DNA from 4 places in the Devosia sp. MC1541 genome. Region 1 is predicted to be linked to each of the others. Evidence: predicted binding sites of a transcription regulator. Region 1 holds the regulator's gene; each other region holds the start of a gene.
The links. The regulator LexA, encoded in region 1, represses DNA repair genes until DNA is damaged. The targets are predictions, from matches to a motif close to TGTTCNNNNTGTGTTCNG.
Positions count from the first base shown of each region.

Region 2: a site for LexA is predicted at 5,781-5,798, ahead of uvrA (excinuclease ABC subunit UvrA). Genes of this name have one in related genera too.
Region 3: a site for LexA is predicted at 5,839-5,856, ahead of HKD40_RS11440 (PA0069 family radical SAM protein). Genes of this name have one in related genera too.
Region 4: a site for LexA is predicted at 3,719-3,736, ahead of HKD40_RS08845 (putative DNA modification/repair radical SAM protein). Genes of this name have one in related genera too.

Region 1 covers NZ_JABBDZ010000001.1:312,030-319,359, forward strand. The annotation lists gene HKD40_RS01445 (ABC transporter ATP-binding protein) at 1-637, opposite strand, end outside; gene HKD40_RS01450 (BMP family protein) at 701-1,699, opposite strand; gene lexA (transcriptional repressor LexA) at 2,031-2,750, shown strand; gene HKD40_RS01460 (IlvD/Edd family dehydratase) at 3,136-4,944, opposite strand; gene HKD40_RS01465 (2-dehydro-3-deoxygalactonokinase) at 5,212-6,129, shown strand; gene HKD40_RS01470 (2-dehydro-3-deoxy-6-phosphogalactonate aldolase) at 6,132-6,743, shown strand; gene HKD40_RS01475 (SMP-30/gluconolactonase/LRE family protein) at 6,740-7,330, shown strand, end outside.
Region 2 covers NZ_JABBDZ010000004.1:18,611-25,940, forward strand. The annotation lists gene HKD40_RS06070 (efflux RND transporter permease subunit) at 1-2,145, shown strand, start outside; gene HKD40_RS06075 (hypothetical protein) at 2,291-2,821, shown strand; gene HKD40_RS18170 (GGDEF domain-containing protein) at 2,878-4,128, shown strand; gene HKD40_RS06085 (MBL fold metallo-hydrolase) at 4,130-4,882, opposite strand; gene ssb (single-stranded DNA-binding protein) at 5,080-5,622, opposite strand; gene uvrA (excinuclease ABC subunit UvrA) at 6,077-7,330, shown strand, end outside.
Region 3 covers NZ_JABBDZ010000009.1:109,969-117,298, forward strand. The annotation lists gene HKD40_RS11410 (A/G-specific adenine glycosylase) at 1-728, shown strand, start outside; gene HKD40_RS11415 (GNAT family N-acetyltransferase) at 725-1,216, opposite strand; gene HKD40_RS11420 (site-specific DNA-methyltransferase) at 1,297-2,355, opposite strand; gene HKD40_RS11425 (ribonuclease HII) at 2,516-3,124, opposite strand; gene HKD40_RS11430 (hypothetical protein) at 3,301-3,882, shown strand; gene HKD40_RS11435 (HAD-IA family hydrolase) at 3,944-4,621, shown strand; gene HKD40_RS11440 (PA0069 family radical SAM protein) at 4,618-5,766, opposite strand; gene HKD40_RS11445 (MDR family MFS transporter) at 6,120-7,330, shown strand, end outside.
Region 4 covers NZ_JABBDZ010000006.1:111,075-118,404, forward strand. The annotation lists gene HKD40_RS08820 (ring-cleaving dioxygenase) at 1-466, opposite strand, end outside; gene HKD40_RS08825 (DUF4344 domain-containing metallopeptidase) at 651-1,655, opposite strand; gene HKD40_RS08830 (DUF4344 domain-containing metallopeptidase) at 1,676-2,677, opposite strand; gene HKD40_RS08835 (DUF2200 domain-containing protein) at 2,816-3,172, opposite strand; gene HKD40_RS17865 (hypothetical protein) at 3,260-3,514, shown strand; gene HKD40_RS08845 (putative DNA modification/repair radical SAM protein) at 3,737-4,984, shown strand; gene HKD40_RS08850 (UdgX family uracil-DNA binding protein) at 4,990-6,486, shown strand; tRNA gene HKD40_RS08855 (tRNA-Met) at 6,524-6,600, shown strand; gene HKD40_RS08860 (FAD-dependent oxidoreductase) at 6,796-7,330, shown strand, end outside.

The DNA.
Region 1 (7,330 bases):
AGAGCACTTCTCCCAGCTTGTGAGAGATAAAAATAACGCCCAGCCCATTCGCAGCCAAGCGGCGCAGAACGGTGAAGAGCCCTTCGGACTCTTGTGGGGTCAGAACCGCGGTGGGTTCATCCAGAATAAGCACGCGGACATTGCGATAGAGCGCCTTCAAGATTTCAACGCGCTGCTTTTCGCCTACGGTGAGGCTGGCGACAGGACGGTCGAGGTCCACATCAAGCCCACTCTCCGCAATAATGGCTTCCACCTTCTTGCGCGCCGTAGATTTGCCGCCAAGCGCAAACATGCCCTCGGTGCCAAGACGAATATTGTCGAGCCCGCCGAGGTTTTCCGCCAGCGTAAAATGCTGGTGGACCATGCCAATACCGGCTTTCAACGCCGCGCCAGGCGAACCGGCAGGCAAAATTTGAAGGCCAGCCTCGCTCGCAACACGAACCACACCCTCATCCTGCACATAGTGCCCGAAGAGAATGTTCATCAATGTCGTCTTGCCGGCGCCATTTTCCCCCAGAAGGGCTAGGATTTCGCCCCGCTTGAGACTGAGATTAATCCCGTCATTCGCGGTGAGTTTGCCAAAGCGCTTGGTGATACCCTCAAGTGAGAGCACCACATCCCCCTGTTGGTCGGTCATTGCCGCCCCCAAAAAATAGAATAGGCCGGGCGTGGGAAAACCCACACCCGGCCAGAAAAAGGATTACATGCTGGAGCTTGGTTCAGCGTCGTTGATGTCGACCTTGAAAGTACCAGCAAGGATTTCAGCTTCCTTGGCCTTAGCGGCAGCTACTGCTTCCGCACCAGCAAGCGCTTCATCATAAACTGCGCTCGAACCACCGTGCTCGAGGAAGGCATAAATGCCGTAATCCGAAGCGGTGAAACTGCCAGCCTTAATGTCGGCAATTGCTTTGTTGATCATTGGCTCGCCGTGCCACAGCGCCGACGCCAGAATGGTGCCTGGGTAATCCGCTGCGGTGTCGATCACGTTGCCGATGGCCAGAACGCCGCGTTCCTTGGCAGCGTCAGACACGCCAAAACGCTCTGCGTAAAGAATGTCAGCGCCCGCATCGATCATAGCGAATGCCGATTCCTTGGCCTTCGGAGGATCGTACCAGGAGTTGATGAAGCTCACCGAGAACTTCACCTCTGGGTTGACCGAGAGTGCGCCCTGCATGAAGGCATTCATCAGACGGTTCACTTCTGGAATAGCGTAACCACCGATCATGCCGATCTTATTGGTTTCGGTCTTCATGCCCGCAACCATGCCGGTCAAATAGCTTGGTTCTTGGATGAAGTTGTCGAAGGTGGCGAAGTTTGGCTCAACTGGCTGGAGCGAGGACCCCATCAGGTACATCACTTCTGGGTATTCTTCCGCAACGGCACGCGCTGGCTGTTCAACGCCGAAGGCTTCACCGATCACCAGCTTAGCGCCCTGCTCCGAATATTCGCGCATGACGCGTTCATAGTCGGTGTTCGACACGTTTTCCGAATACACATATTCGATCTCGCCGCGTTCCTGCGCTGCGATCAGCGCGAGATGGAGGCGCGATGCCCACTGCTGCTCAACCGGAACGGTCCACACAGCTGCAATCTTGGTCACATCCTGCGCCAATACCGACCCGGTCAGCGACAGAGCTGCGACGCCGAGTGCGGCCGCCGAAAGAAAGGCGCGTCGACCGAATTTCGTTAGAGCGGTCATTTTAACCCCCAATGAGTGTGCAAAAAACGAACAAAAATCTCTCCTGCCTATCTAGCGAGCGAACACGCTTGGTTGGCAAGTTGAAAATTAAGGTTTTTTAAATCTGTTCCGTCTTGCTGACGAGTCGCATTTGCTCCTCAACGCCGCACTGTGCCTGTGACGCGTTTACGCATGTTTGGGGCTCGGGCTTGGATCGGCCAAAATCACACATCTATGCATGCGCATATTACAGCCGTTTGGCAGTTCTGACAGGAACATGGCAACACTTGCAGAACATTTGAGGAACACATATAGTCGTTCCGTCTATGTTCCGATTCTGGGTCTGGGGCCGATGCTGACGAAAAAACAACACGAATTGCTGATGTTCATCCATGAGCGGATGAAGGAGAGCGGTATTCCTCCGTCATTCGACGAGATGAAGGATGCGCTTGATCTGGCGTCCAAATCCGGCATTCATCGTCTCATCACTGCCCTCGAAGAGCGCGGCTTTATCCGCCGCCTTCCCAATCGCGCCCGTGCGCTCGAAGTGGTGAAGCTACCGGATTCGATGAACCCGACCTTGGGCGGCCGCAAGGCAAAGTTCGAGCCCAGCGTCATTGAAGGCACTCTCGGCAAGGTCGCCGCGCCCCCAGCGCGTGCACTTCCATCCGCCGCTGACGATTATGCGCGCCCCATCTCCATTCCGGTTATGGGCCGCATTGCAGCAGGCACGCCCATTGAGGCAATCCAGACCCACTCGCACACCATCGCTGTACCGCCAGAAATGCTCGGCTCAGGCGAACACTACGCATTGGAAGTGCGCGGGGATTCGATGATCGACGCAGGCATTTTTGATGGCGACACGGTCCTCATCAAAAAGCAGGATACGGCTTCAAACGGCGAAATCATCGTGGCCCTTGTCGACGATGAGGAAGCAACCCTGAAGCGTCTGCGCCGCAAGGGCGATACGGTCGCTCTGGAAGCGGCAAACCCGGCCTATGAAACCCGTATCTTCCCGCCCGATCGGGTCCGGGTTCAAGGCCGTCTGGTCGGCCTGATGCGGAAGTACTGAATTGGCGGAGGGGCAAGTTGAAAAACTCTGCCCCTTTGTTCTGCGCAGCGTTGGTTCTTGTAACACGCCTCCACGATACTCCCCGCGCCCCGGAGTGGCGTATATTCTTCCAACGCCCGCTCGCCGACCTTCGACATCACAGGCGCTGAGCCAGTACACGCGCAAAGCCGAGCATTGCGCTCACGGCTAAGCCCGAGCGCCGCCTCCATTTTCATATATCCCCGCTCTAAAGAACGCGCCCCTTCGCGCCCTAAAAGGCCATGTCCGCGCCAAAGCTGACGCCCATAAGTGCCAGCCAAAAGCCACAGATAGGCCAATCGCGGCCACGCTGGCTGGACGCATAAAAAGGCCCGCTTTCGCGGGCCCTTTCTCACGCATATCGCGCTTAGTGATTGTCGCGTGGCAGACCTTCGGTCTGGGCAATGCGCTGGTACTTGTCGGCACCACGCAGAATGGCGCCGTCGCCCAATTGGCCGACCAGGCCGCGTTGGATTTCCTGCCAAGGGGTCTGATGCTTGGGGAATTTATATCCGCCCTCTGCATTCAGATCCAAACGGCGAGCAGCGATTTCCTCGTCCGAGATGAGGATGTCAGCTTCCCCCTTATTGAGGTCGATCCGCACCCGGTCGCCCGTCCGCAGGATCGCGAGGTTGCCACCAGCCGCCGCTTCAGGCGACGCGTTGAGGATCGAAGGCGAACCCGACGTGCCCGACTGACGACCATCACCGATACAAGCAAGGGACGAAATGCCCTTCTTAATCAGATAGCTAGGCGGACGCATGTTCACGACTTCCGCAGCGCCTGGATAGCCGATTGGCCCCGCACCGCGCATGAACAGCAGCGTGTGTTCATCGATAGCGAGCGAGGGATCGTCGATCCGGTGGTGATAGTCTTCAGGACCATCAAACACCACCGCCTTGCCCTCAAACATGCCCGGATGCTGCGGATCCGAGAGATAGCGCTCGCGGAACTCGGGGCTGATCACCGAAGTCTTCATAATGGCGTTGTCGAAGAGGTTCCCGCGCAACACGAGGAAGCCCGCTTCCGCCTTCATCGGATTGTCGAAATGACGGATGACCTTGTCGTCTTCAATCGGACGATTTCGGCAGTTTTCGCCAATCGATTTGCCGTTCACGGTTGGGGCGTTCTCGTGGATAAGCTTTTGTTTCATCAGCTCATTCACCACCGCAGGCACACCGCCCGCGTGGTAATAGTCCTCACCGAGATATTCACCCGCTGGCTGCAAGTTCACCAAGAGCGGCACCTTGTGCCCATGCTCCTGCCACTCGTCGATATTGAGGTCGACACCAATATGCTTGGCAATCGCATTGATATGGATTGGCGCATTGGTCGAGCCGCCGATGGCCGAATTGACCACGATAGCGTTGAGGAAGTTTTCCTTGGTCAGAATGTCCGATGGCTTGAGGTCTTCACGAACCATCTCTACCGCACGCTTGCCAGTGCGATAGGCCATTTCCTGACGGTCACGATAAGGCGCTGGAATCGCTGCTGAACCCGGCAACTGCATTCCGAGAGCTTCAGCCAGCGAGTTCATCGTTGTCGCTGTTCCCATGGTGTTGCAATAGCCAGTCGACGGGGCCGAAGACGCAACCAGTTCAATGAACTTTGGATAGTCGATCTCGCCAGCGGCGAGCAGCTGGCGGGCCTTCCAGACGATGGTGCCAGAACCCGTGCGTTCGCCCTTATGCCAGCCGTTCAACATCGGGCCAACCGAGAGAGCAATCGCCGGAATATTGACCGTCGCCGCGCCCATCAGCATGGCGGGTGTGGTCTTGTCGCAACCAATGGTCAGCACCACGCCGTCCAGCGGATAGCCGTAGAGAACTTCCACGAGGCCCAAATAGGCCAGGTTACGGTCAAGACCTGCCGTCGGGCGCTTACCGGTTTCCTGAATCGGGTGAACCGGAAACTCAATGGCGATACCGCCTGCTTCGCGAATACCTTCGCGCAGACGTTCAGCCAGAACGATATGGTGACGGTTACAAGGGCTTAGGTCGGAGCCGGTCTGCGCGATGCCGATGATCGGCTTGTCGGACTGCAGCTCTTCGCGCGACACACCATAGTTCATGTAGCGCTCAAGATAGAGCGCGGTCATGTCTGGATTGTCGGGATTATCGAACCACGCACGCGAGCGCAGCTTCCGGCCGCCATTGCCGCTGTTATCTACCGTCATAGATCAATTCCTTGGTTCTCCGCCCTGCGGAGCACTGGGGTCTGTTTGCTCCTGTTCTAGCACGGCAATTCTGGAATGGAACGGGGCCGTAGCTTAAAATCATACAAATGACTCTAAACACCGTGAGAATCTGATTTTCGGCGCATTCCACCTTACTCAGCGCGCGGTGCAATCGGGCAGTTGCGGTTAAGCCATACAAGAACGGGCTAGTCAGTGTCGGTCTCCGGCTTTACGTTCGCGCCGCAGACTTGGAGGGACTACGAAGTGATGCAATCAGGAGCATGGGTCGCTGTTGACTGGGGCACCTCAAATTTAAGGGCTTGGGCGCTGGACGGCGATGGTTCCGTAATCGGAACAGCAAGCTCGGACAAAGGCATGGGCAAGTTGACCCCCGATGCTTTCCCTAGCGCACTAACAGAAACAATCGGCCAGTTAGGCTTGGCGACATCGCCAGACGAAGTGTTGATCTGTGGCATGGCAGGCGCCCGCCAGGGCTGGCTCGAAGCGCCTTACCTTGAAGCCCCTACCGACCTTAAAGACTTAGCCGCGGGTGCGGTCCATCCCGAAATGGCTGGCGGCTTGCGCGTCTCCATTTTGCCCGGCGTATGCCAGCGCCACGGTAGCGATGACGTCATGCGCGGCGAGGAGACTCAGCTCCTTGGGCTCGCGGCAATCTCTCCCGACTATTCCGGTCTCGTCTGCATGCCCGGCACCCACTCCAAGTGGGCCAAGCTCTCCGGCACCAAGATCGAGAGCTTCTCGACGGCCATGACCGGCGAGATGTTTGATCTACTCAAGACCCATTCCGTGCTTCGCCATTCCCTACAGGGCGACCTCACCACTGCGGATCGCGATGACGGGTTTGTCTATGGCGCCAGCAAGGGCCTCGAACACCCCGAGAATTTGATCGGGCAGCTGTTCGCCGCTCGCGCCAGCGCTCTTCTCTCCGGTCGGAGCTCGGCATGGTGCGCAGGCTATCTCTCGGGCCTCCTCATTGGCTCTGAGATCGCCGCCAACCGTTCCAAGATCGGTTACGACCCCGTCCCCCTCATCGGCTCACACACTCTGTGCGCGCTTTATGCCCGCGTGCTGGGCATGACCGGCGCTTCGAGCCGTATCGTAAATGTTACAGACGTCATGCTCGCAGGCCTTAAGGCCGCGCGCACCGGCATCGCAGGAGTATAAGTATGAACCACCGTCACATCATCGCCATCCTGCGTGGCCTCAAGAACGACGAAGCTGTTGCCGTCTGCACCGCGCTCGTGGATGCTGGCATTACCCTGATTGAAGTTCCGCTCAATTCGCCCAACGCACTCGAAAGCATTCGCCGTGCGGCAGAGGCGCTTTCAGACCGTGCGGACATTGGCGCAGGCACGGTGCTTTCCGTTGAAGACGTCCGTAACGTCAAGGCTGCCGGTGGCGTCTTCATCGTCTCGCCTGACACCAATCCGGAGGTGATCAAGGAAACCCTAGCCCAAGGCATGGCCTCCTATCCCGGCGTCTTCTCACCCACCGATGCGTTCACCGCCATTCGCAATGGTGCGACAGGCCTAAAATTCTTCCCGGCAGAAGTTCTGGGCTCCAAAGGCATCAAGGCTGTTAAGGCCGTCCTGCCGCCTGCCGTTCCAACCTATGCTGTGGGCGGCGCCAACCCGGATAACTTCCACGAGTTCTTCGCTGTCGGTTGCACTGGCTTTGGCCTTGGCACCTACATCTTTAAGCCCGGCATGAGTGTCGCCGAGGTTTCGGAACGCGCCAAACTAGCCGTGGCCTCCTATGACAAAGGAGCTAAGGCGTGAGCGATACCGCACAGTTACTGTTAGATAGCCAATGCGCCCTTGGTGAAGGGCCATTCTGGCACCCACACCGCGAAAAACTCTTCTGGTTTGATATCAATAATCAAACCCTCTTTGCCGTCGACGAAAATGGCAAGGATCAGGAAAGCTGGGCATTTGACGAGATCGTCACCGCCGCTGCAATCATCTCGGCGGATGAACTCGCCTTGGCGACGGAAACGGGGCTAAAGCGTTTCAATCTCGTCACCGGTGAGAGCCGCCTCATCGTCGCTATTGAAGCCGATAAGCCGGGTAACCGCTCCAATGACTGTCGCCTCCATCCATCAGGCGGCTATTGGATCGGCACCATGGTCAAGGATGAAGGCCCAGCCGAAGGCGCGCTCTATCACTTCCGTAAGGGGAAGCTGACGCAAATCCGTTCTGCGGCCGCCATTCCCAATGCTGCTTGCTTCACCGCCGACGGAAAGCGCGCCTACTGGACCGACACACCAACCCAGAAAATCCTCACCGTCGCGACAGACCCGGAAACAGGCCTGCCTGTCGGCGAATGGGAAGCTTTCGCTGACGTCTCGAACGACCGCGGCTATCCC
Region 2 (7,330 bases), on a different contig from region 1:
GACCTCTCTCGCACCTTCGGAACCTTCGAAAATGACATCTATGTCATGGTCACAGCCGATCGGCTGGTCGAGCCCGAGGTCCTTGAAGAAATCCGCAGTCTCGCCTTTGAGCTAGAACTCAACGAGTTCGTCACCGGCACCATGTCCCCCTTCACCATGCGCACGCCGACTTGGGACGGCTCTTCCGTTCCCGCTGTGCCAGAGGACATGCTGACGCCCGACGAAGTGGCGATGACGCTCATGGATCTGCAGCAATTTGATCCCATGATGCGCAATCTGATCACGCCGGACCTAGATGGCGTTGTCCTCATCGTCTTCACCGATAAGGATATGGTGTCAGAGCATGGCGCCCCCGCCATGATTGCCTCCTTGCGCGAGAGCCTCGCGCTCTACGAAAGCGCCGACATTCAGACAGAGGTTACAGGCCCGCCGATTTGGACCGGCGAAATGGTCAATGCCTCAGTGTCGGACCAGATCAAGTTCACCATCTGGGGCTTTGCCCTTGGTGCCGTCATTGCCTTTGCCACGCTGCGTAGTTTCTGGGGCGCACTGCTCGTCGCCGCCACCCCATTCGTGGCTGTCTCGTGGACCATGGGCGCGGCGCTGTATTTCTTCGGCTCCTTCACCTTCCTGACCATTATCGTGACGACACTGGTGCTGGTGATCTCCTTTGCCGAAGCCATGTTCTTCATCTTCAACTGGCTTGGCTATTGGCGCGACGGCATGGAGCCCAACGAGGCCGTAGACGCCACTGTCAAACTGGTCGGTCCGGCCGCAGCGCTGACCATGCTCACAACCTTTGTCAGCTTCGCCTCGCTCTCCCTCACGCCGGGTCAGGGCATTCGCGAATTCTCTATCGCCGGCGCCATGGGCACTTTCCTGCTCTTTGTGTGCCTGATGACCTTCCTGCCGCTGCTGCTGAAGCTGGCGATCAAGCTCGGCTTTACTCCGCCCAAGCGCTATTCCCGCGCCCTCACCGCCCCACTGCCCTTGAGCTGGAAACTCGCCAACAAATTCGGTCGGCCAATTTCTGTGGCAGCGATTGTCGTCACCCTCCTGCTGCTCATTCCTTATGCGCTGATCAAGCCGCACTTCTCCTTTGAAGATTTCATGGCCAAAGACTCGATGGCCCTGGCCACCGCCGAAAGCATCGACGAAGGTGTTGGTGGCGTTGCCCCGCTCTATGTCCGCATCGGCCTAGCGGATCCCGGAGACGGCCTGAGTGATCGCGACTTTACGAAAATCCAAACGGTCCACGCGATTACCGAAAAACACGTCGGTGAAAACAAGGTCATCTCTGCCGCGAGCGTCACCGAATATGCTGCCGCCGGGCTAACCCATGACGAGCTCTTTGAATCCGTCGGGCCCTTCATGCAGCGCCGTTTCATCAATGAAGAAGGCTCGCAGGCACTCGTGACGGGTTTTATCCCCACGATCATTCAATCCGACGCTTTGCAGGACATGGTCGACGCCATGCAGGCAGACTTTCGTGCAGCCGGTATTGACGATGCCACTGTTGGCGGCTTCCGCGTCTTAGCCACTCTGGCCACCGATGACATCGTCCGCGGGCTCCAGCTTGATCTCACCCTATCGGTCCTTATCAACCTAGCGCTCATTGGCTTTGCCTTCCAAAGCTTCCGCGTCGCGCTGGCCTCGGCGATCCCCAATCTCTTCCCAATTTTAGCAACCGAAGCCTGGCTCTATTTCAGCGGCGCAGGCCTTCAACTGACCACCGTCATCGCCCTCACCATCGCCTTCGGCATCGCCGTCGACGACACCGTCCACTTCCTCTCACACTATCTCCATGCTCGCCGAGCCAAGGGCCTAGAGCATAAGGAAGCGGTCAAGCACACCATCGACCGCATTGGCGGCGCCATCATCGCCACCACCATCATCCTGTGCGCGGGCGTGTTCATCGTCGTGTTCTCGGACCTGCCACAGGTTGCCCTGTTCGGCACTCTGTTCGTCGGCACACTCGCTTTTGCGCTCATAGGGGATCTTTTCATTCTCCCGGCCCTGCTGGTTGCTGGCGGAAAGTTCTTCCAGCCCTTGGGAAAAATCAGTGTTCAACTCGGTGAAGAAGCTGGGAGCAACATGGACGCCCACGCGCCGGATCTAAAATCGGCAACAAATCCGAAACCGTGATAGCGGATTATGCTGAGCGAGCTTGCCGCTCAGTTTGAGCTCCGCCTAGAGTCGCATGACGATTCTCAGTAGGCATGACGCCGACAAAGTAAAAGTTTTTGCGTCCTAAAGAGAGACGCAACGCATACACCGGGGGGCTTCGGCCGTGACATTCTTTAAGACTTTCGTGCGCTTGGCTGCACTGGCCGCAGTTTTTGTCGGCGCACCGACGAGCCTTTCGCCTGTCATTGCGGCGCCAGCGGATGTCGCCCTGATCAAGTCCTACATTGGGGAATGGCGCGGTCGTGGAACGCTTTATGGCGCAACCACAGAAAGTGTGGTCTGCCGCCTCACCATGTCCCAGGGGAATGGCGACAAGGTGAACTACAATGGCCGATGCACTCTGGCAGGCACCACCATGTCGCTCGCCGGCACCGTTGCATTCAACGAGCAAACGCGCCGCTACGAAGCCGCCCTCACCACGAACGCCACCTTCCACGCCACGGCCATTGGTCAGAAGCGCGGTCGAAATCTGATCTTCAACCTGCGCGAACGCGAGCAGGACGAGAAGGGTAAAGACCTCAACATCTCGGCTCAGATCCAGCTCACAGGCGAGAGCATCGGCATCGTTTTTGAAGCCATTTACATCGAGTCCGGCGATAGCCTGCGCGCTGAAGTTCCGCTGACGCGAAACTAAACCATCGCGCTAACGCACCGCACAATGAACACGCCGTCAATTTAAGGAATATGATCGTGTCTCAGTCCCAGCCGCTCATCTCGGCACTGCATCGCTTGCAGTCCGACGAAGAATGGCTGGACACTGTTCGCATGGCCATTGGCTGGGAAGGCGCGGGCTTACAGTCGGCCGACGGCGCATGGCATATGCAGCTCGGTCTTGCCCTAGCCAATTTCAATTATTCCCCGATCCGGTCCGACGAGGGCACGGTACACACTTTACCAAATGGCATGAGCCTGATTGGCGTGCCATTCCTGTCGGCCTACGCCACTGAAGCCAGCTGGTGCTTGTTCTGGACCTATGAGCGGCGCTCCCCCGCAGACCTCTATCGGGCCCTCGCCAAGGCGACAGCGCTTCTAGCCAAAAGCGCACTTGGCCAACATCGCAAAGCCGCCGATCATCACGCCGAGCTCGTCGAGCGCGCCGCAGCCACAGCGCGAATAGGCGTCTGGGGCTGTACTTTGCCCGACGAAACTCTGTCCTGGAGCGATGGCGTCTACGATCTTTTCGAATTGCCACGTCGCACGATCGTTTCGCGCGATGAAGTGTTGCGCCTGTACAGAGCTGAGTCAGCCGCCGAGCTTGAACAGCGCCGGGCCCGTGCCATCGAAACCTTGACCGGGTTTTCTATGGACGCTGACATCACTACGGCGAAGGGCAATAAGCGCATTCTGCGCATTACCGCCGCCATTGATCACATCAATGGCGTCCCGACGCAGATTTATGGCGTCAAGCAGGACATCACGGCAGAACACGCACTCGTCGAACAAACCCGCCTACTGGCCGAAACCGACCCACTGACAGGCATCGCCAACCGCATCCGCTTCCAATCCTGCCTCGATGATCTGCATGGCCGTACCAAGCCTCAGGTTGTCGGCGCCCTCCTGCTCGTCGACCTCGACAATTTCAAGACCATCAACGACACATTCGGCCACCTTGCAGGAGACGCCTGCCTCATTGAGACGGCGCGCCGCCTTAAAGCTGTCGTCCCTCCCTCGGCACTCGTGGCCCGTTTGGGTGGCGACGAGTTCGCTATTGTGACGGATGCTTCCGAGCCCTTTGATCACGCTCTACCAAGCACCATTTTGGAGGCCTTCGCCGCCCCCATGATGTTCGGCGACAAATCGTGTCGGATTGGGATTTCGATTGGCGTCGCCGTGCGTCAGGCCGACGATGTGGCAGACACACTTTATCACAGCGCCGATCTGGCCCTCTATCAGGCCAAGGAAAGCGGCCGCGGAACGTGGCGCCTGTTCCGCGACAGCTAATTCACGCGTACCAGTTGCGCATGCGCAGCTCGATCCCTTCACCCAACCCTGTTTCCAGTGGACTGAGGTCACTTTTCCCAAAGTGATAGGGATAAACAATCTTGGGCTTGAATGTATTGATCGCTTCAAGCGCTTGGTCAGGCGTCATCGTATACGGCAGGTTCATTGGCACGAAGGCCACGGTGATATTCGTTAGCGCCAGCATGTCGTCAGTGGGCTCTGTATCGCCGGCCACATAGACAGTCACATCGCCAAAGCTCAATACGTAGCCATTGCCAACGCCCACCGGATGGTAATTCATCCTGTCTGCCGTGATGTTGTGCGCCGCAATAGCACGCACCGGAATATCGAGCAGGCTCCCCTCTGCTCCATTGGCCAGAGCAGTTGCATTGGCTTTCAGTGCTGGAGGCAAAAGGTCGAACACTTCCTGATTGGTAATCAGCTTGGCATCCCCAGCGATGGCCATGAGCGTTTGCAGATGGAAGTGGTCCTGGTGACCATGTGTGATCACGATAGCATCGGCTGGCGGCAAGTCTGCATAGAGCTCAGCCCCGCCAACAGGGTCGACATAGATCGCTTTGCCACCCCACTCCAACACGAGGCTGGCGTGGTTTACTGGGTGAATGAGCAGATCGCCCCCGCTGGTTGGAATTGTGTCTGCGCTTGCCTCCTGCGCCATAACCAACCCTCCACTCGTGGCCGCACCCAAAGGCAGCAGTGCCATGCCAAACAAAACTGAACGTCGTTGTACCATTTCTTCCTCCAAGAAAATTCCCACGTTTGCCGAGTGTAAAGCGCTCTACCAAACCTATGCTTTGCATCAATATTGCAAAACTCTAACGCGCATCCCCCCTCGCACCAACCCAAATCTCATCTTCTGGCCAGTCGCAAACGCAAAAGGGCCGCTCTCGCGAGCAGCCCTTCAAAAATTCTATGCCTGCTAAAGCGACATCAGAACGGGATATCATCATCCATGCCGCCTGGCTCAAACACTGGCGCATTGGAAGAAGGACGACGCGATGCGCCACCTTGGTTGCCGTAGCCACCGCCGCCGCCACCGCCCTGGTTGCTGACGCCACGGAAACCACCGTCTTCCTGCTGACCACGGAAACCGCCGCCGCCACCGCCGCCTTCACCCTCGCCACGGCCATCTAGCAGCACCATGGACGAGTTGAAGTTCTGCAGCACGATCTCAGTAGAATACTTGTCCTGACCGGACTGGTCCTGCCACTTGCGGGTCTGCAACTGACCTTCGATGTAAACCTTCGAACCCTTGCGCAGATACTGCTCAGCAACACGAGCCAGACCTTCCGAGAAGATCACCACGCGATGCCATTCAGTCTTCTCGCGCTGTTCACCGCTGTTGCGGTCCTTCCAGCGTTCAGAAGTCGCGATAGAAAGGTTCACAACTTTACCGCCATTCGGCAGGTTGCGGACTTCGGGCTCATTGCCCAGATTGCCCACGAGAATAACCTTGTTCACACTGCCAGCCATGGCAAATCCTTCCGAATTCAGTCCCGGTCTGCACCGTTACGGGACGCTCCAAGGAGGTGAGGCCATCCCCGGTGCGGGACACTCACCTAAGTCAGCCACCTTAAACCAGTCCGCCTCGCGGTGCAGGCGCGCATTTCAGGTTCTTAACAACTGACTAATGTTCTCAAAATGTTCCACACCAAAGCCCGCCGGTCAAGCCCCTGCTGACACGGTCTGTCAGCAGGCTTGATGCAAGCAGACTTCCGAAGTCGCGCAGTATTCGGGGCTTGCTCAAATAAAATGTTCCCTTTACGTTCACAAAACATTTGAACCGGACTCGAAAACCTTTGCGTTGACGATCGCGTTAGCATTTCTTGCGCGCAACCCAACGCGAGCCTATGTGATGGCTTTCGCCAAATCCGTATAACTCCCATGGTGCAGCAGCCGCTGCGCCATTTGAAGCATGGACGACCAGATGAAGAACCCGCCGAGCCAAAACCGCGAAATCATCGTCCGCGGGGCGCGCGAACACAATCTCAAGGGCATTGACGTCAAGCTCCCGCGCGACAGCCTCATTGTGATGACCGGCCTTTCCGGCTCGGGAAAATCCTCTCTCGCCTTCGATACCATCTATGCTGAGGGCCAGCGCCGCTATGTGGAGTCCCTCTCCGCTTACGCCCGCCAGTTCCTCGAGATGATGCAGAAACCCGATGTGGAACACATCGAAGGCCTGTCTCCCGCGATTTCGATTGAGCAAAAGACCACCTCGCGCAATCCGCGCTCGACGGTGGGTACTGTCACCGAAATCTACGACTATCTGCGCCTTCTCTACGCCCGCGTTGGCATTCCCTATTCACCAGCGACCGGCCTGCCGATTGAAAGCCAAACCGTCACCCAGATGGTGGATCGCCTGCTTGAGCTCCCGGAAGGTACACGCCTTTATCTGCTCGCGCCGATCGCTCGTGGCCGCAAGGGGGAGTTCAAGAAGGAACTCGCCGAGCTGATGCGCCGCGGCTTCCAGCGCGTCAAAATCGATGGCGAATACCACGAGATCGAAGACGCTCCGGCCCTCGATAAAAAGTTCAAGCATGACATTGAAGTCGTGGTTGATCGGCTTGTTGTTTCACCCGATATCTCCGGCCGCCTCGCCGAAAGTTTTGAAACGGCGCTTGGTCTTGCAGAAGGCATTGCCTTTGCCGAATTCGCCGATGAGAAGGACGACAAGGGCAATCCGCGTCGCCTGACCTTCTCCGAGAAATTCGCCTGCCCTGTTTCCGGCTTCACCATCGCCGAGATCGAGCCGCGCCTGTTCTCCTTCAACAATCCCTTCGGCGCTTGCCCAGTTTGTGACGGCATCGGCACCGAGCAAGGCATCGATGGCGATCAGATCGTCCCCGATACCGAGCTTTCGCTTAAGGACGGGGCCATTCTACCTTGGGCCAAGACCAGCGCGCCCTATTACCAGCAGACCCTCGCGGCCGTTGCGTCCCACTACGGCGCGGCCATGACCACGCCGTGGAAAGACCTGCCGTTCGAAGTTCAGCACGCCGTTCTCTTCGGCACCGGCCGCACTGCTATCGACTTCGTCTATGACGATGGCCTGCGCCAATACAAAACGTCAAAAGCGTTTGAGGGCGTCATCGGCAATTTGCAGCGTCGCTACAAGGAAACCGAAAGCGCTGGCACGCGCGAGGAAATCGAAAAATACATGTCGGCCAAGCCATGCCTG
Region 3 (7,330 bases), on a different contig from region 1:
ATGGCGGCACATTTCCGCAAACCTCCATCGCTCTCCAGGGCCTACCCGGCATCGGCGCCTACACCAGCGCGGCGATCGCTGCCATTTGCTTTGATGAAGAGATCGCCGTGCTCGATGGCAATCTCGACCGTGTCTTGGCTCGCTACTACGCTCTCGATATTCCGGTCCGCGACGCCAAACCCGAGCTCCGCTCTGCCTTGCAGCTTGCTGTTCCCTCGCGCGCTGGCGACTTTGCTCAGGCCATGATGGATTTGGGGGCCACGATTTGCGCGCCCCGCACTGCATCCTGCCTGATTTGTCCTTTGCATGATGGCTGCGAAGCCCGCCAAGAAGGCCAGCCGCTGGTCTATCCCGTCAAACCGGTCAAAGCCGAAAAGCCTGTCCGCAAGGGCCATGCTTTTGTCATGCTCGATAGTGCAGGCGATGTTTATCTGCGCACCCGTCCGAGCAAGGGACTGCTCGCCAGCATGACCGAAGTGCCGACGTCTGTTTGGGGCGATAGTCTGGGCGAGCCGCTATATCCCGTCTCCGCCGATTGGCGCCCGCGCGGGCAAATCGTCCATGTCTTCACCCACTTCCGGCTGGAGCTGGAAGTCTGGTCTGCTGTTGTGCCGAGTGACGCATTGTCCGAAGGCTGGTGGGCAGAGCCTCAGGGGCTCAGGGGCGAGGCCTTGCCGACGCTTTTCCGCAAAGTTCTGGCGGCTGCAGGTTTTGAGAACGCCGTCTAAAGCCAGAGCAAGCCCATTGGGACGACATCGTCCCAAGCGTTCTGAATGCACACGGCCTTGCGCCTTAATCCCTCACGCTCAAATCCGAAGCGCTCATAAAGGGCAATGGCCTTCGTATTGCTGGCATAAACCTCAAGCTCAATCCGCTTGAAGCCTTCTTCTTTTGCCGCTGCGAGTGCCGATTTCATGAGCGCGCTCCCAACGCCTCTCCCCCGAAAACCACTCATGACGCCCATGCCGAGGCTGCCAACATGCCTCGCCATATCGGGTTCGCGGCAGATATCGCACCAGCCGATGACCACATCTTGGTTCACCGCAACCAAATGCGGGTTCCGCCTTTCAATGTTGTGGGCGACGAAGTTTCGGGTGCGTTCGATGGGCGGCGCATCGGTCATACGCAGATATTTCTGCTCCCGAGCTACAGCGCCCAGCACAGCATTATACCCCGCTGCATCGCCCAAGGTGATGGCGCGAATAGTGACCACCATGTCTCATCCCCCAGCAACAAAAAGGCCGCTGGCGAACCAGCGGCCATATAGTAGCCTGACGAATGCTTTGGAGGTCAACCTCAGGCAGAAAGTCGGTCGAGTTGTTGGCGGATGCCTTCCCGAAGACTATCAATCGGGGCGACAGCGCCGTTCTGTTCGTGGTGCCAGAAAGTCCACCCGTTGCATGACTCAGCTCCAGTCACCAGAGCGCCGACCTTGTGGATCGAACCCTGATGGTGGCCTGAGACGAGTGAGCCGTCTGCACGAACCATGGCAGTGAAACGTCGTTGGCTATCAAAAAGTTCAGCGCCGACTTCAATTAGTCCCTGTTCAACCAAGGAACCGAATGGAATGCGCGTTTCTTTGCGCTTCGGCTTAATCTGTTGCAGCGCTTCGAAAACACCTGGGCGAATGGCGGCGATACGCTCACGTGCACCCTTGATGTAATTTTCTTCGCGGTCGATCCCAATAAAGTGACGACCCAATTTGCGAGCGACCGCGCCAGTTGTGCCGGTGCCGAAGAATGGATCGAGCACAATATCGCCTGGCTTAGTAGTCGCGTTCAGGATGCGGAACAGCAGCGCTTCCGGCTTCTGCGTCGGATGCAGCTTGCTGTCGTCTTCACCCTTGAGGCGCTCATTGCCGGTGCAGATCGGGAAGAGCCAGTCAGACCGCATCTGCGTGTCGTCATTGGCCAGCTTCATGGCTTCATAGTTGAAGGTGACGCGGCTCTTCTGGCTTTTGGCAGCCCAGATCAGCGTCTCATGCGCATTGGTAAAGCGTGTGCCACGGAAGTTCGGCATCGGATTGGCCTTGCGCCAAACGATGTCGTTCATCATCCAGAACCCAAGGTCCTGCAATGCCGTGCCAACGCGGAAAATGTTGTGGTAGGAGCCGATGACCCACATCGCCCCATCGGGCTTCAAAACGCGGCGGGCAGCAGCCATCCAAGCGCGTGTGAACTCATCGTAATGGGCGAAGCTTTCAAACTTGTCCCAATCGTCATCGACGGCGTCGACTTTGCTCTGGTCCGGGCGGGTGAGGCCCTGTTCCAGCTGCAAATTGTATGGGGGATCTGCGAAAATGAGATCGATAGAGCCGGCCGGCAAGCTGTTCATATGGTCGATGCAATCGCCCATGAGGACAGTATCGATCGGAAGACGTGAAGTCTCCCTTTCCGCATCGGTCTTGGCGACCGTACGCGCGGTACTCAACATGCTCTTAACCCTAACGCAATACTAACAAGCCCGTTATAGCGTGCTGAAGTTAATGGAGCGTTCTTAATGGGTTAGCGAGGAGTTAATTCTCCAATTCTCTCGCATTACCTGCCGCAAGCAGGGCCGCTATTGGGGCGAATTCACTGCGGTGGTGGCGACATGGGCCGTTTAATTTCAAGGCCTTCATATGCGCAGCGGTGCCATATCCCTTGTGGCCGGAAAAGCCAAAATGGGGCGCGTCAGCATCCATAATGGCACACATGCGGTCGCGCGTGACCTTGGCGACAATAGATGCCGCCGCAATTGACACGCTGCGCCCGTCACCACCGACCAGAGCAATTCCGGGACAGGGCAGGGCCGGTGGCACATCGCGCCCATCGATAAGCGCGCGGTCGGCCTTTTGCGGGAGGGCTGCAACGGCCTTGGCCATAGCCGCAAGCGTCGCCCCACGAATGTTGAGGGTTTCAATGTCTGTCGGCGGCGCGCTCACGATAGCGACGTCGGCGCAGGCCATGATCTCTTCATAAAGCGCCTCGCGCTTGGCCTCGGTCAGCTTCTTACTGTCGTTGAGCCCTTGCGGGATGCGGTTGGGGTCCAAGCGAACAGCCGCAACCACCACAGGCCCTGCAAGGGGGCCACGTCCTGCCTCATCGACACCAGCGACATAAAGTGCGCCGCGCTCGAGCAGCATGGTCTCATGGCTAAAGTCCGGCCCGGCAGCGGGGGCGGTGAAAAGATCTGCTGGAGCTGTGTGAAGATCTTTTCGCTTTGCCATAGGGATACCTCAAACCAAGCCGATTGTTGGTATCGGCAAGCCCAGCAGGTTGATACAAGAGTCTGGTTGAGGAGCAAAGGAGAGGAGTTCACGTGCGTCGATCTGGTTTCGCTCTTGTCCCATTGCTGTTTTGCGTCTCAGCCGCCGCTCAGCCGTTTCAGCATTCGTCGGGCGAGTATCGCGAATACAATCGCGATTGGCTCGCTGCCTGTCCCAATTTCATCGATGAAGAAGCGAACTCTTGGTACGGCTACTCGTGCTTTGCCAGCACAGCCAGCCAAGAGATGAATTCGGCAAACCTGCCCGTATATAAGCTGACAATGGTGCTCAACCGCTTAGATGGCGCAACCGATATCGCCATCACAGTCGCTGCCGACAAGCTGAGCTATGACCAGTCGCGACCCATACAGCTCAAGTTCACCAACCTTCCGCCGATTGCACTGAAGATGGGCAACTCGTTGGAAATCCGAGACAACACCATCAATCAATTCTTTATCTCCGATGCAGCGCTCTCTGCGACGGTTTTGGAGCACATGAAGGAGCGCAACGCTCTCATCCTCTCGGTGCCGGTCGTGGGTCAAATACGACCGGTCGAAACGCGCCTTTCGACACAAGGCGTTCTGGCTTCGCTGGACTTTATGTCTACGCACGCGCGCAAGGTCGCCCAATACTAAGTCCAGAGGTGACGCCTCTGTTGCCATGTGCTAACCGAGCCCCGCAATTGAAGGCTTGGATATGACCCTTAATCTCGGCGCTGGCTTACTGTTTGATATTGATGGCACTTTGATGGAGAGCGATCCGATCCATCTCGCGGCTTTCAATCAGGTGTTTGGCCCTTATGGGCATGTCATCGACCACGAGATCTACGCCAAACATATTCAAGGCTTCGCCAATGAAGCCATCGCTGCCCATTTCATTCCCGGCGAAAGCCTAGATCGCCGTAAGCAAATTCTCGACGGCAAGGAAGCACTGTTCCGCGAATTGGTCGCGACCTCGATAGAGCCGCTTGCGGGCTTAATGGATCTGCTCGAATGGGCACGCAGTCACGCCATTCCCATGGCCGCTGTCACCAATGCCCCAATGGCCAATGCCGACCTCATCATCGATGGCATCAAAGCGCGGTCGTATTTTTCTCACATCATCTCAGCCGATGATCTGGCGCAGGGTAAGCCGCACCCACTGCCTTACCTGACAGGCCTTAGCCACCTCAACGCGGTGGCGGCCAACAGCGTCGCATTCGAGGACTCTCGCACCGGCATAGCCTCGGCCACAGGTGCAGGCATTACCACAATTGGCCTCGCCACCGGCATTTCCGAAAGCGAACTGCGCAAAGCAGGCGCGACCCTTGCCACGCCTGACTACACCAATCCCGCCGTGCTCGATCTGATCAAATCAAAAGTGCTAGCCGCTTAGAAAAGGCTCAGCTGATTGGTTTCGAGCTTGGGCGCCACGAAAAGATCATTGCGCAGTGGTGGCAGCTTGGCGTCGAGCCCATAGCGCTCCCGGGCCTTTTCAAAGCGCTGGCTCAGCAGCGTGGCATAGGGGCCTTCGCCGGTCATGCGCGTACCAAAGCGCGAGTCATAATCTTTCCCCGCGCGCGTATCGCGCACCAGCGAAAGCACATGCCGTACGCGGTCAGGGAAGTGGCGCAACAGCCATTCGCGGAACACATCGCGCACCTCGCCGGGCAGGCGCAGCAAGATCATCTGCGCGCTGATCGCTCCTTGCGCCTTGCCCGCATCGAGAATGCGCTCCAATTCCATATCATTGATCGCCGGGATCATGGGCGACGCAAAAATTGCGGTCGGTATCCCGGCCTCACTCAACCCCTTTATGGCCTCAAGCCGACGGGCAGGCGATGAGGCGCGCGGCTCCATCTTGCGGCTCAGCTTGTGATCCATCGACGTCACCGAAATCGCAACTTTGGCCAGTCCAAGCTTTGCCAATTTCTCCAGTAGATCGAGATCGCGCAGAATAAGGGCCGATTTTGTGGTGATCATCACCGGATGCTTGGTCTCCAGCATCACCTCCAAAATCCCACGGGTCAGCTGGTGCTTGCGCTCGGCTGGCTGGTAGGGGTCGGTATTGGTGCCCATGGCAATTGGCTTTGGACGATAATTCTTGGCGGCGAACTCGGCCTTGAGCGTCTCAACCGCATTGGTCTTCACATAAATATCGCGCTCAAAATCAATCCCGGCCGAATGCCCGAGATAGGCGTGGCTTGGCCGCGCAAAGCAATAAGAGCATCCATGCTCGCAACCGCGATAAGCATTGATGGACCGCTCAAAGGCGATATCGGGACTGTCGTTGCTGGTAATGATCGATTTGGCGCGTTCGGTGTGTTCCACCGTTTCGAACACCGGCATGGGCTCTACATTGTCCCAACCATCGTCAAAACTTTCGCGCTGGAACGCTTCAAATCGGCCACTGGCATTGGACTGCGCACCGCGCCCGCGAATACGATCCGGGTTGACCAGTTCGCGGCGCGTCAGGTCTGCATCCCTGCTGCGGCTAAGACGTTCCAATGCTTCGAAAGAGGGGGCCTGATAAAGCGCCATCTGGTGTCTCCAGCTCAAACCCGACGGAAGAATCGCGCTCTTCAGCCGACATCTTCTCATTAGGTTAATTAGGAGAACGTAACAAGAACAAATAAGTTCCGCGAGGTGCCTTTGTGCGTCATATGGTCAAGGCTGCCATGCACTTCAAGACTTTACGAAGGGAGGCAAGGGGCATAGAGAACTTGGCTCTGTCTTGCTCACTCGCAGTTCTCCAAGACGCCCAAGGCGCGTTGGATGCCCTAGTGTCATCCTACTGACATGACCTGACACCGAAATTAGACACTGCATCGCAACTGAACCAGAGCGGCCTCCCGTCGTCGGTTCTGTTTGCGCTTATTTTTTGAGGTAATACGATGTCGCAAGCGACGATGGACGGAGCCGTTAAGGCTGCGCCACACCAGCCGGAAGATGCGGCGCGCAATAATCTGGTCATAGCCCTTTTGCTGGTGTCGGCCTTTGTCATGTTCTTGAACGAGACCATCATGAGCGTTGCCATTCCGCAGCTCATGATTGATCTCAACATCACGGCTGGTTCTGCCCAGTGGCTGACGACAGCATTTTTGCTGACTATGGCCATCGTGATCCCGATCACCGGCTATTTGCTCCAGCGCTTCCACACGCGTCCGATTTTCACGGCGTCGATCTCGATTTTCTCGGTCGGCACTTTGATTTGTGCGATTGCGCCAGGCATTGAGTTGCTGATTGTCGGTCGTGTCGTGCAGGCCGTTGGCACCGCGATCATGATGCCGCTGCTGATGACCACCGTTATGTCGCTGGTTCCTGCAAATGGTCGTGGCAAGGTGATGGGCAATATCTCCATCGTTATGTCGGTGGCGCCTGCCATTGGCCCGACCATTGGTGGTTTCATCCTCGCCCACTTCGCGTGGCGCTATATGTTCTACTTCACCCTGCCGATTGCGATTGTTACGCTGGTCGTCGGCTACCTCAAGGTTCAGAACGTTTCCGAACCGCGCAAGACCCCGCTCGACGTCATCTCGGTGATCCTGTCGGCGCTCGGTTTCGGTGGTCTGGTCTTCGGTCTCTCGAGCTTAGGCGGCGGCGGTCATGGCGGCAGTGTTGAACACGCCGCCGAGCAGGGCGCGTCGATGCCGGCTTGGGTTCCTGTGGTCGTCGGCGTTGTCGCTATGGCCATTTTCGTCTGGCGCCAGATCCAGCTGCAGAAGTCCGACAAGGCTCTGCTTGATCTGCGCGTTCTGACCCACGGCAATTACTCTGTCTCGCTGGTCACCGCCTCTTTGGCGATGGTGGCGCTGCTCGGGTCCTCGATCATGCTGCCGCTCTACACCCAGCAGGTTCTCGGTCTTGATACGCTGCAGACCGGCATGCTGATGCTGCCCGGTGGTCTGATCATGGGCGTTCTCGCGCCGCTCGTTGGTCGCCTCTATGACCAATACGGTCCGCGTCCGCTGATGGTGCCGGGCGTCTTCGCCGTTTCCGCTGTCATGTGGTTCTTCAGCTTTGTCGGTACCGATACCCCGGTCTGGCTGGTTGTCGCCGCCCACATCATCATGAGCATCGGTCTGGCGTTCGTCTTCACCCCAAT
Region 4 (7,330 bases), on a different contig from region 1:
GGCCAAGACCGATAATCTGCTTGTCGGCAGGGACTGGCGACTTCGCCCAAGGAACAACCTTGTTCTTGTCGTCGACGAGGAGACGGAAGCGCTGGCCTTCGAAATCCTCAAAATCCATCGAGACATGACCGAAGCGTTCTTTGATGCCGCTGGTCGCAACATTCTGATCAGCCAAATGCTCCTTCCACCATTGCAAGGTCGCTTCGCTATCAACACGCAGGCCGGTGCGGCCGACGGTGTGATTGCCGCGCTGTTCACGCATGGTGGGGAAGTCGAAGAAGGTCAGGTCTGCGCCGGGCGAGGCAACGCCGTCACCGTAAAACAGGTGATAGGCCGAGGTGTCGTCCTGATTGACCGTCTTCTTGATCAGACGCATGCCCAAGGTCTTCGTGTAGAATTTCAGGTTGCGCGGTGCATCTGCCGTCACTGCAGTCAGATGGTGAATGCCGCCAAGTTCCAGGGACATTTTGTATTCTCCTAGCGCGGCGCCAGTGCGCCGTTGTTCGAGACTGAATGTATGTCAGGATTAGGGGTTCAGAAACTGCGTAATAGGCAACGGATTGGTGTCGATTGATGAACAGTCCGACGCAGGAGAAACAGAAAAGCCCCGACCGATGCCGGGGCTTTGTGATTGGGGAATATGAGACAGATCAGTTCGCCTGTGGGGTCATGAACGTCTCAATGAGGTATTTCCAGCCGCCAGAGTAGCGTGCGTATTCCTGAGCGCATTTGTTGGAACGGCTGAACGGTACAAGATTGAGATCATCAGTTTTCTCAATCCATTCGTTTTCACGACCGACGATGAATTCGGGGTGGTCATGGTAGAAACTATTGAGCATCGCAGCGCCCGAGACGACGACGTCGGCATAGGTTTCCGGGGCAGCACCCATGAGCAGGCACATGATGTCGATGCTGCGCTTGGCGCCGAATGTATGGGTATCGGCCCAATATCTAGGGTTCACTTCCACCCCTATCGGAAGCCAGCTTTCAAAGAAGTAGGCACCCAGTAGAGCGAGGCGTGAGGAGCGCTCCTGCAGGGGTTGCCCGGGTTCATCTGCCGCGAGCAACAGGAAGGTGGCGAACTGGTCGACGGCATCTTCTTCGCGGCCCGTGACGGGTAGTTCGAACAAATCGACCATGCCGTGGCCGATCTCGTGGAGCATTACGAATGCCGTTGAGCCGAGAAGAACTTCGACCTGGTCGGCCCACTTAGAGGCGTTCCGATAGGCGTCCTCTTTCTCCTGAAAGCTCTGGTTGAACCCGGTTAAGAGCTCGTAGCACATATTTATTTCTTTTAGGGCCGGGCTCCAGTACGCGTTGGATTCCCCGCAGTTCTTAAATCGGACCGGCACGTCCTGCGGTAGGGCAATCTGATCGGCAAGCGAGTCCAGCAAGCCAATGAACGCTGGCTCATTCTGTAGCGTCGTGCGCACGAGCGCTTCTTCACGTGTTGTCGTTGCCTCGAAGGACACGACGAACCGATGCTGACCCAGTTGTTGACCCGCCGCTGCGCCAGGCTCGAGAGCATCAAGCTCGACTTTTTCGATCACGGTTGGCGTTTCAAGATCACCTGCTGTGCCGGTGTCCTGAGCCAATACGGCCGTTACGCCGAGGGAGAGAACCGCTGTGGCGAGAGCGAGAGATGTGATTTTCATGTGTGTCTCCTCGTTCCCGCTCAGTTCGACTTCGGGGTCATGAAAGTTTCAATCAAATAGTCCCAGCTCGCCTCATATTTGGCGTAGGCCATTGGGCACTGCTGAGCGCGCATCCACGGGATGAGATTGAAATCGTCCGTCCGGTTGAGCGCTTCAATCAGTGCAGGAGATGTGAAGGCGTCCGGGTTCTGCTCGGCGTAGTCGGCGATCATGGAGAAGCCGGGGATTACTGGTAGGGCATAAGCGTCGGGATCGGAGCCAAATACCAAGCAGAGCATATCCATGCCGCGTTGCTTCGCTAGGCTGTGCTCATCGCCCCAGTAGTGGCGCGGCGCACGTTCCATCGGCAGTTCAGTTCTCATCATGCCATATGAGGCGAGGAGGGCTAGACGCGACGGACGCTCCGCTAAAGCCTGATCCTCCTCATCGGAATTGGTCAGTATAAAGATTGCGAACTGATCGACGACGTCTTCTTCGCGGCCCGTGATAGGCAGGTCGAAGAGTGTCACCATGCCATGTCCGATTTCGTGCAGAAGCACGAAAAGCGTTGAGCCGATGGTGACTTGGCGGTGGTCCGCCCATGGGAAGATTGGTGCGAACTTGTTGTCCAGCATCGAATAATCATCGAAAAACTGGGCCGCGAGTTCGTAGCACATGGTTACGGTATGGTCGTCGCGGCTCCAGTATGCATTGGCGTTGCCGCACTCCTGGAAAATCACGGGTACATTCTCAGGAAGGGCGATCTGGTCGGAAAGCTCATCGAGAACGTCGGAAAAAACGCCAGACCGTTGCAGCATGTTTTTGATCAGAGCGAATTCGTTGTTCTGTGTCGGAGCGAACTCTACCGTGAACCTATACTCGCCCAGTTCGTCACCAACGGCAGCTCCCGGGAGCAAATCGGCTGGCACACCGGCTTCCAAAACCATGAAATCTTGATTGGTTTGGCTTGGCTCGGCTTGCGCAAAAGCCGGATTTAGCGCCAAAGCCATGAGCCCCGCCGCTCCAAAACACGCAAATTTCATACTTACTCTCCCGCCCGCAATTTGTGCTCGTTCAGAGACTTACGCTGATCGGCTAGGGCGCGGTCAAGGAGGTTGAGTGAATAATACTTACTGATTTCTGCCGGTATGCAGCGGTTTAGTATCGAGCGGGCGCTTGGCTTAGCTTCGCATGATCTTGTTGAGTGCTTTGCCCTTGGCCAATTCATCGACCAATTTGTCCATGAAGCGGATGTTCTGGACTGTCTCATTGTCGATGTCTTGAACGCGGATACCGCAGATCACGCCCGTTATGAGTGACTTAGCAGGATTGAGTTTTGGCGCTCGGGCAAAGAAAGCTTCAAGCGTGCGTTCATCTGCTATCGCCTCGGCCAGGCTCTGCGCATTGTGGCCGGTGAGCCAGAACAAGACCTGGTCGAGTTCCTCTTTCGAGCGTCCTTTACGCTCAATTTTTTGCAGATAGAGCACATAGATTTTGCCGAATGTGTAATTGAATAGGCGTGTGTGATCGCTATCCATGTTCTGGCTCGTCCCAGTTAAGAGTATGGTGTTTCACAAAACTTGCGAGACATTATTGGCTATGATGAAATCCCTGCGGAGGATTTCATGACGAAGAATATTTCTATTGTGGCTCTCGCGCTTATCGCGATTGTTTTCTGTTTTCCGGTATCTGACAGCTTTGCGCAAGAAGGAACGCGTTGCAACATTAAGGGCAACGTCAGCACTCGTGGCGAGAAGATCTACCACGTTCCCGGGCAGCGTTATTACGCCGAGACCCGCATTAGCGCGTCGCATGGAGAGCGCTGGTTTTGTTCCGAACAAGAAGCTCGGGCCGCAGGCTGGCGTCGATCGAAGGTGTGAAGGCGGCTATAGTTCGTGACATCGGCCGGCTGACCATTCCATTCGCGCCGGTAATGTCGTTGAATTGTGGTTCTGACTTCGGTTGATTGATCCTGCGTCTTTTTGTGGGTCGACATTCTAACAGGCTGTGAAGGGGAGGGGATAAGTCCACTTCACATTCCTGCAATCCTATTTTCATCCCGCCGCTTGTCGCGCTACAAGGGTGAGAACAAAGGATGAACAATGGCTCCGCTGACTCTCAACCGAAAGCTCGCTATTCTCGCCGATGCAGCCAAGTATGACGCGTCTTGCGCGTCGAGCGGCACGGAGAAACGCAATAGTTCGGACGGCAAGGGGATTGGCTCGACCGAGGGGAGCGGCATTTGCCATTCCTACGCACCCGATGGCCGCTGCATTAGCCTGCTCAAGCTGCTCCTGACCAATTTCTGCATCTATGATTGTGCTTATTGCATCAATCGTTCGTCCTCCAATGTTCAGCGCGCGCGGTTCTCTGTCGAAGAGGTGGTCAACCTCACGCTCGATTTTTATCGTCGCAACTATATTGAAGGCCTTTTTCTATCATCGGGGATAATTAAATCGCCGGACCATACGATGGAGGAGATGGTGCGCGTGGCCAAAGCGCTGCGCGAAGTGCACCATTTCAAGGGCTATATCCATCTTAAGGTTATCCCAAATGCCGCGCCGGAACTGCTGATTGAGGCCGGGCGGTGGGCCGATCGTCTCTCGACCAATATTGAGCTGCCGACCGACGTGGCGCTGGAAACCTTGGCACCGGAAAAGCGACCTTCGGAAATCCGTACGGCCATGGCCAATCTGCGGGGCAAATTGGACGAGACCAAGCCCGATAAAAAGCAGCTGTTGAGCAAGGCCAAGAAGCAAAAATTCGCGCCTGCCGGGCAGTCCACGCAGATGATTGTGGGCGCAGACGGGGCCAATGACAGCGCAATCCTTACCCGCGCGGCGGGGCTTTATTCGGGCTATCGGCTCAAACGAGTTTATTACTCTGCATTTTCGCCCATTCCCGACGCATCGTCGCGCCTGCCGCTGAAGGCACCGCCGCTGATGCGGGAACATCGGCTCTACCAGGCCGATTGGCTTATTCGGTTTTATGGATTTGATGTTCCTGAAATTGTTTCGGGTGGGGATGATCAGGGGCTGCTTGATCTTGCGATTGACCCCAAATTGGCTTGGGCTCTGAAACAGCGACAGAATTTTCCCGTGGATGTGAACCGCGCCGATCGGGAAATGTTGCTGCGCGTGCCTGGGCTTGGCGTGCGTAGCGTCGATCGCATCATCGCTTCGCGTCGGTTCCAGCGCCTCCGGCTTGAAGATGTGGCGAGGATGGCCGCGTCTATCGACAAGGTTCGCCCCTTCATCGCTGCCTCCGATTGGACGCCGGGCGGGCTGACCGACGACGCAAAGCTTCGCGAAAGGCTCGCCCCGCATCCTGAGCAAATGAGCCTGTTTTAAGCGCTATGTTGGCGATCCGACTGAGCAAGCCCAACGATCTTGAAGAATGGCGCGGCAAGGCGCGTCGCCTGTTGGTGGCAGGCGTTGCGCCGCATGACGTTGTTTGGCGTTTTGGGACAGATCAAAACGGGCTGTTTGAAGCGGGGGAGGAGCTACTGCCGGAAGCCAATGGCCCCGTGGGGGCCGTGCCGAAGGAATTTATGGAGCTGGCGCGTGGCGCGATACAGCACTCCGATCCTGCGCGGTTCGACGGGCTTTATCGATTGTTGTGGCGGCTGCAAAAAGACCGCTCACTGGTGCATGTGGCCTCTGATCGCGACATGCTTCTACTGACGCGGCTCGCCTCTGGGGTGAGACGAGACAGCCACAAGATGAAAGCCTTTGTGCGGTTTCGGCGGCTCGAAGACGAGAGCTGCGCCAATGGCGAACATTTTGTCTCGTGGTTCGAGCCGGAACACTTTGTGCTCGAGACGACTGCGCCCTTTTTCGCACGCCGCTTTGCCAGCATGGATTGGGCCATTATCACACCCTATGCCAGCGCCTTTTGGGACACGGAGACGCTCACTTTTGGGCCGGGCGGCCAAAAGAGCGATGTTCCGCAAGAGGATAGCGTCGAGGACGATTGGCGCACCTATTATCGCTCCATTTTCAATCCGGCGCGGTTGAAGGTGTCGATGATGAAATCGGAGATGCCGGTCAAATATTGGAAGAACCTGCCTGAGGCCGAGGAGATTGGAAGCCTCATCCGCGATGCCAAGGCGATGGAAGTGCAGATGATTGCGCAGGCAAGCTCGCAACCGCCTTCGCGCCATATGCGGATGCAGGACCGGGTTGTGGCAGCGCAACCGGTGGATATTGAAACCTTGGCCGATGCGCGGGAGGCAATCCATTCTTGCAAAAACTGTCCGCTCCACGAATTCGCCACGCAGCCAGTGTTTGGCGAAGGTCCGGAAAACGCGGAGGTTTTGTTTGTCGGGGAACAGCCCGGAGACAGCGAGGATCTGGCGGGCAAGCCCTTCATTGGGCCTGCAGGGCAAGTGTTTGATGAGGTTTTGGGTCGGGTCAGGATCGACCGAAAAAAGATCTATGTGACCAATGCGGTCAAGCATTTCAAATTTGAACCGCGGGGCAAACGGCGGATCCACCAAAGGCCTACCGCAGGCGAGGTTCAAGCGTGTCGGTTTTGGCTCGATATGGAGATTGCTATGGTGAAGCCGAAAATCATCGTGGCTTTGGGCGCGACAGCGGCCGAAAGCCTCTTCGGTCGGCGTGGCGTTTCCATTGCCGAGAGCCGAGGGAAGCCGTTCGCATTGGACAATGGTGCGCTCCTCTTTGTGACCAATCACCCCTCCTATCTCCTAAGGCTGCCGGACCCTGCAGTGCGGCAGGAGGAAATGGAAAAGTTCCAATCGGATCTGACACTTGTGCGAAACCTCATGATGGAAAAGGATATTCACAGCCTTGGTGCTGAAGCGCTTGACTTCAAAAGCAGACGGTTTTAGTAAGTCGCTCATCGGCGCACAACGCTGATGCCCTTGAGGCGGAGTAGCTCAGTTGGTTAGAGCGGCGGAATCATAATCCGTGTGTCCCCAGTTCAAATCTGGGCTTCGCTACCAATTTTAAGGCCCTGAAAACGAGAGTTTTCGGGGCCTTTTGGTCTTCAGCGTTCTGTTTTTTGGTCGGCTCATGCTGCGATTTTCGCGGCAAGGGACGACGCTATGCGCTGCGCAAATCTGCACAATTGTTATCAAGGGGAACCACCCACGCCGCCTGCGGTTCCGTTGTCATGACGTGATTTTAGGGTGGTCGGGATGAAGCTGACGCGACGGAATGTGTTGCTTGGATCGGGAGCCCTGCTTCTCGCGGGTGCTGGCGCGATCACAATCCCCATGGCGTTGCGTCCGGGCAGTTTGCAGGCGTCGACGTCGCGCGCCCGGCCTGTGAGCGGGCAAGGAACCCTGCCGGCGGAAGCCGATGTGGTCATTATCGGCGCGGGGATCATGGGCGTCTCCACGGCATTCTTTCTGGCCGAAAAAGGCCTTTCCGTCGTCGTTTGCGAAAAGGGTCAAGTGGCCGCGGAGCAATCGAGTCGAGCCTATGGGCAGGTCACCAATTTTGGCCTGCCGCAGGAGGTTGTCGAGCTTGGTCAGCAGAGCAAAATGCTCTGGCAGGGGATGAACGCCCGGATTGGGCAAGATACGAGTTATCGGGCCTACGGGCGGGTGCAGGCTTTCAAGGAAGACAGCGAGATTGAAGAGGCGCGTGCGTGGCTGGCAAAGGCCGAAGCCGTGGCGCCTATTCAGGCTCCTATTCGGGCTCGATTTGTCGAGGGGGCAGAGCTGGAGC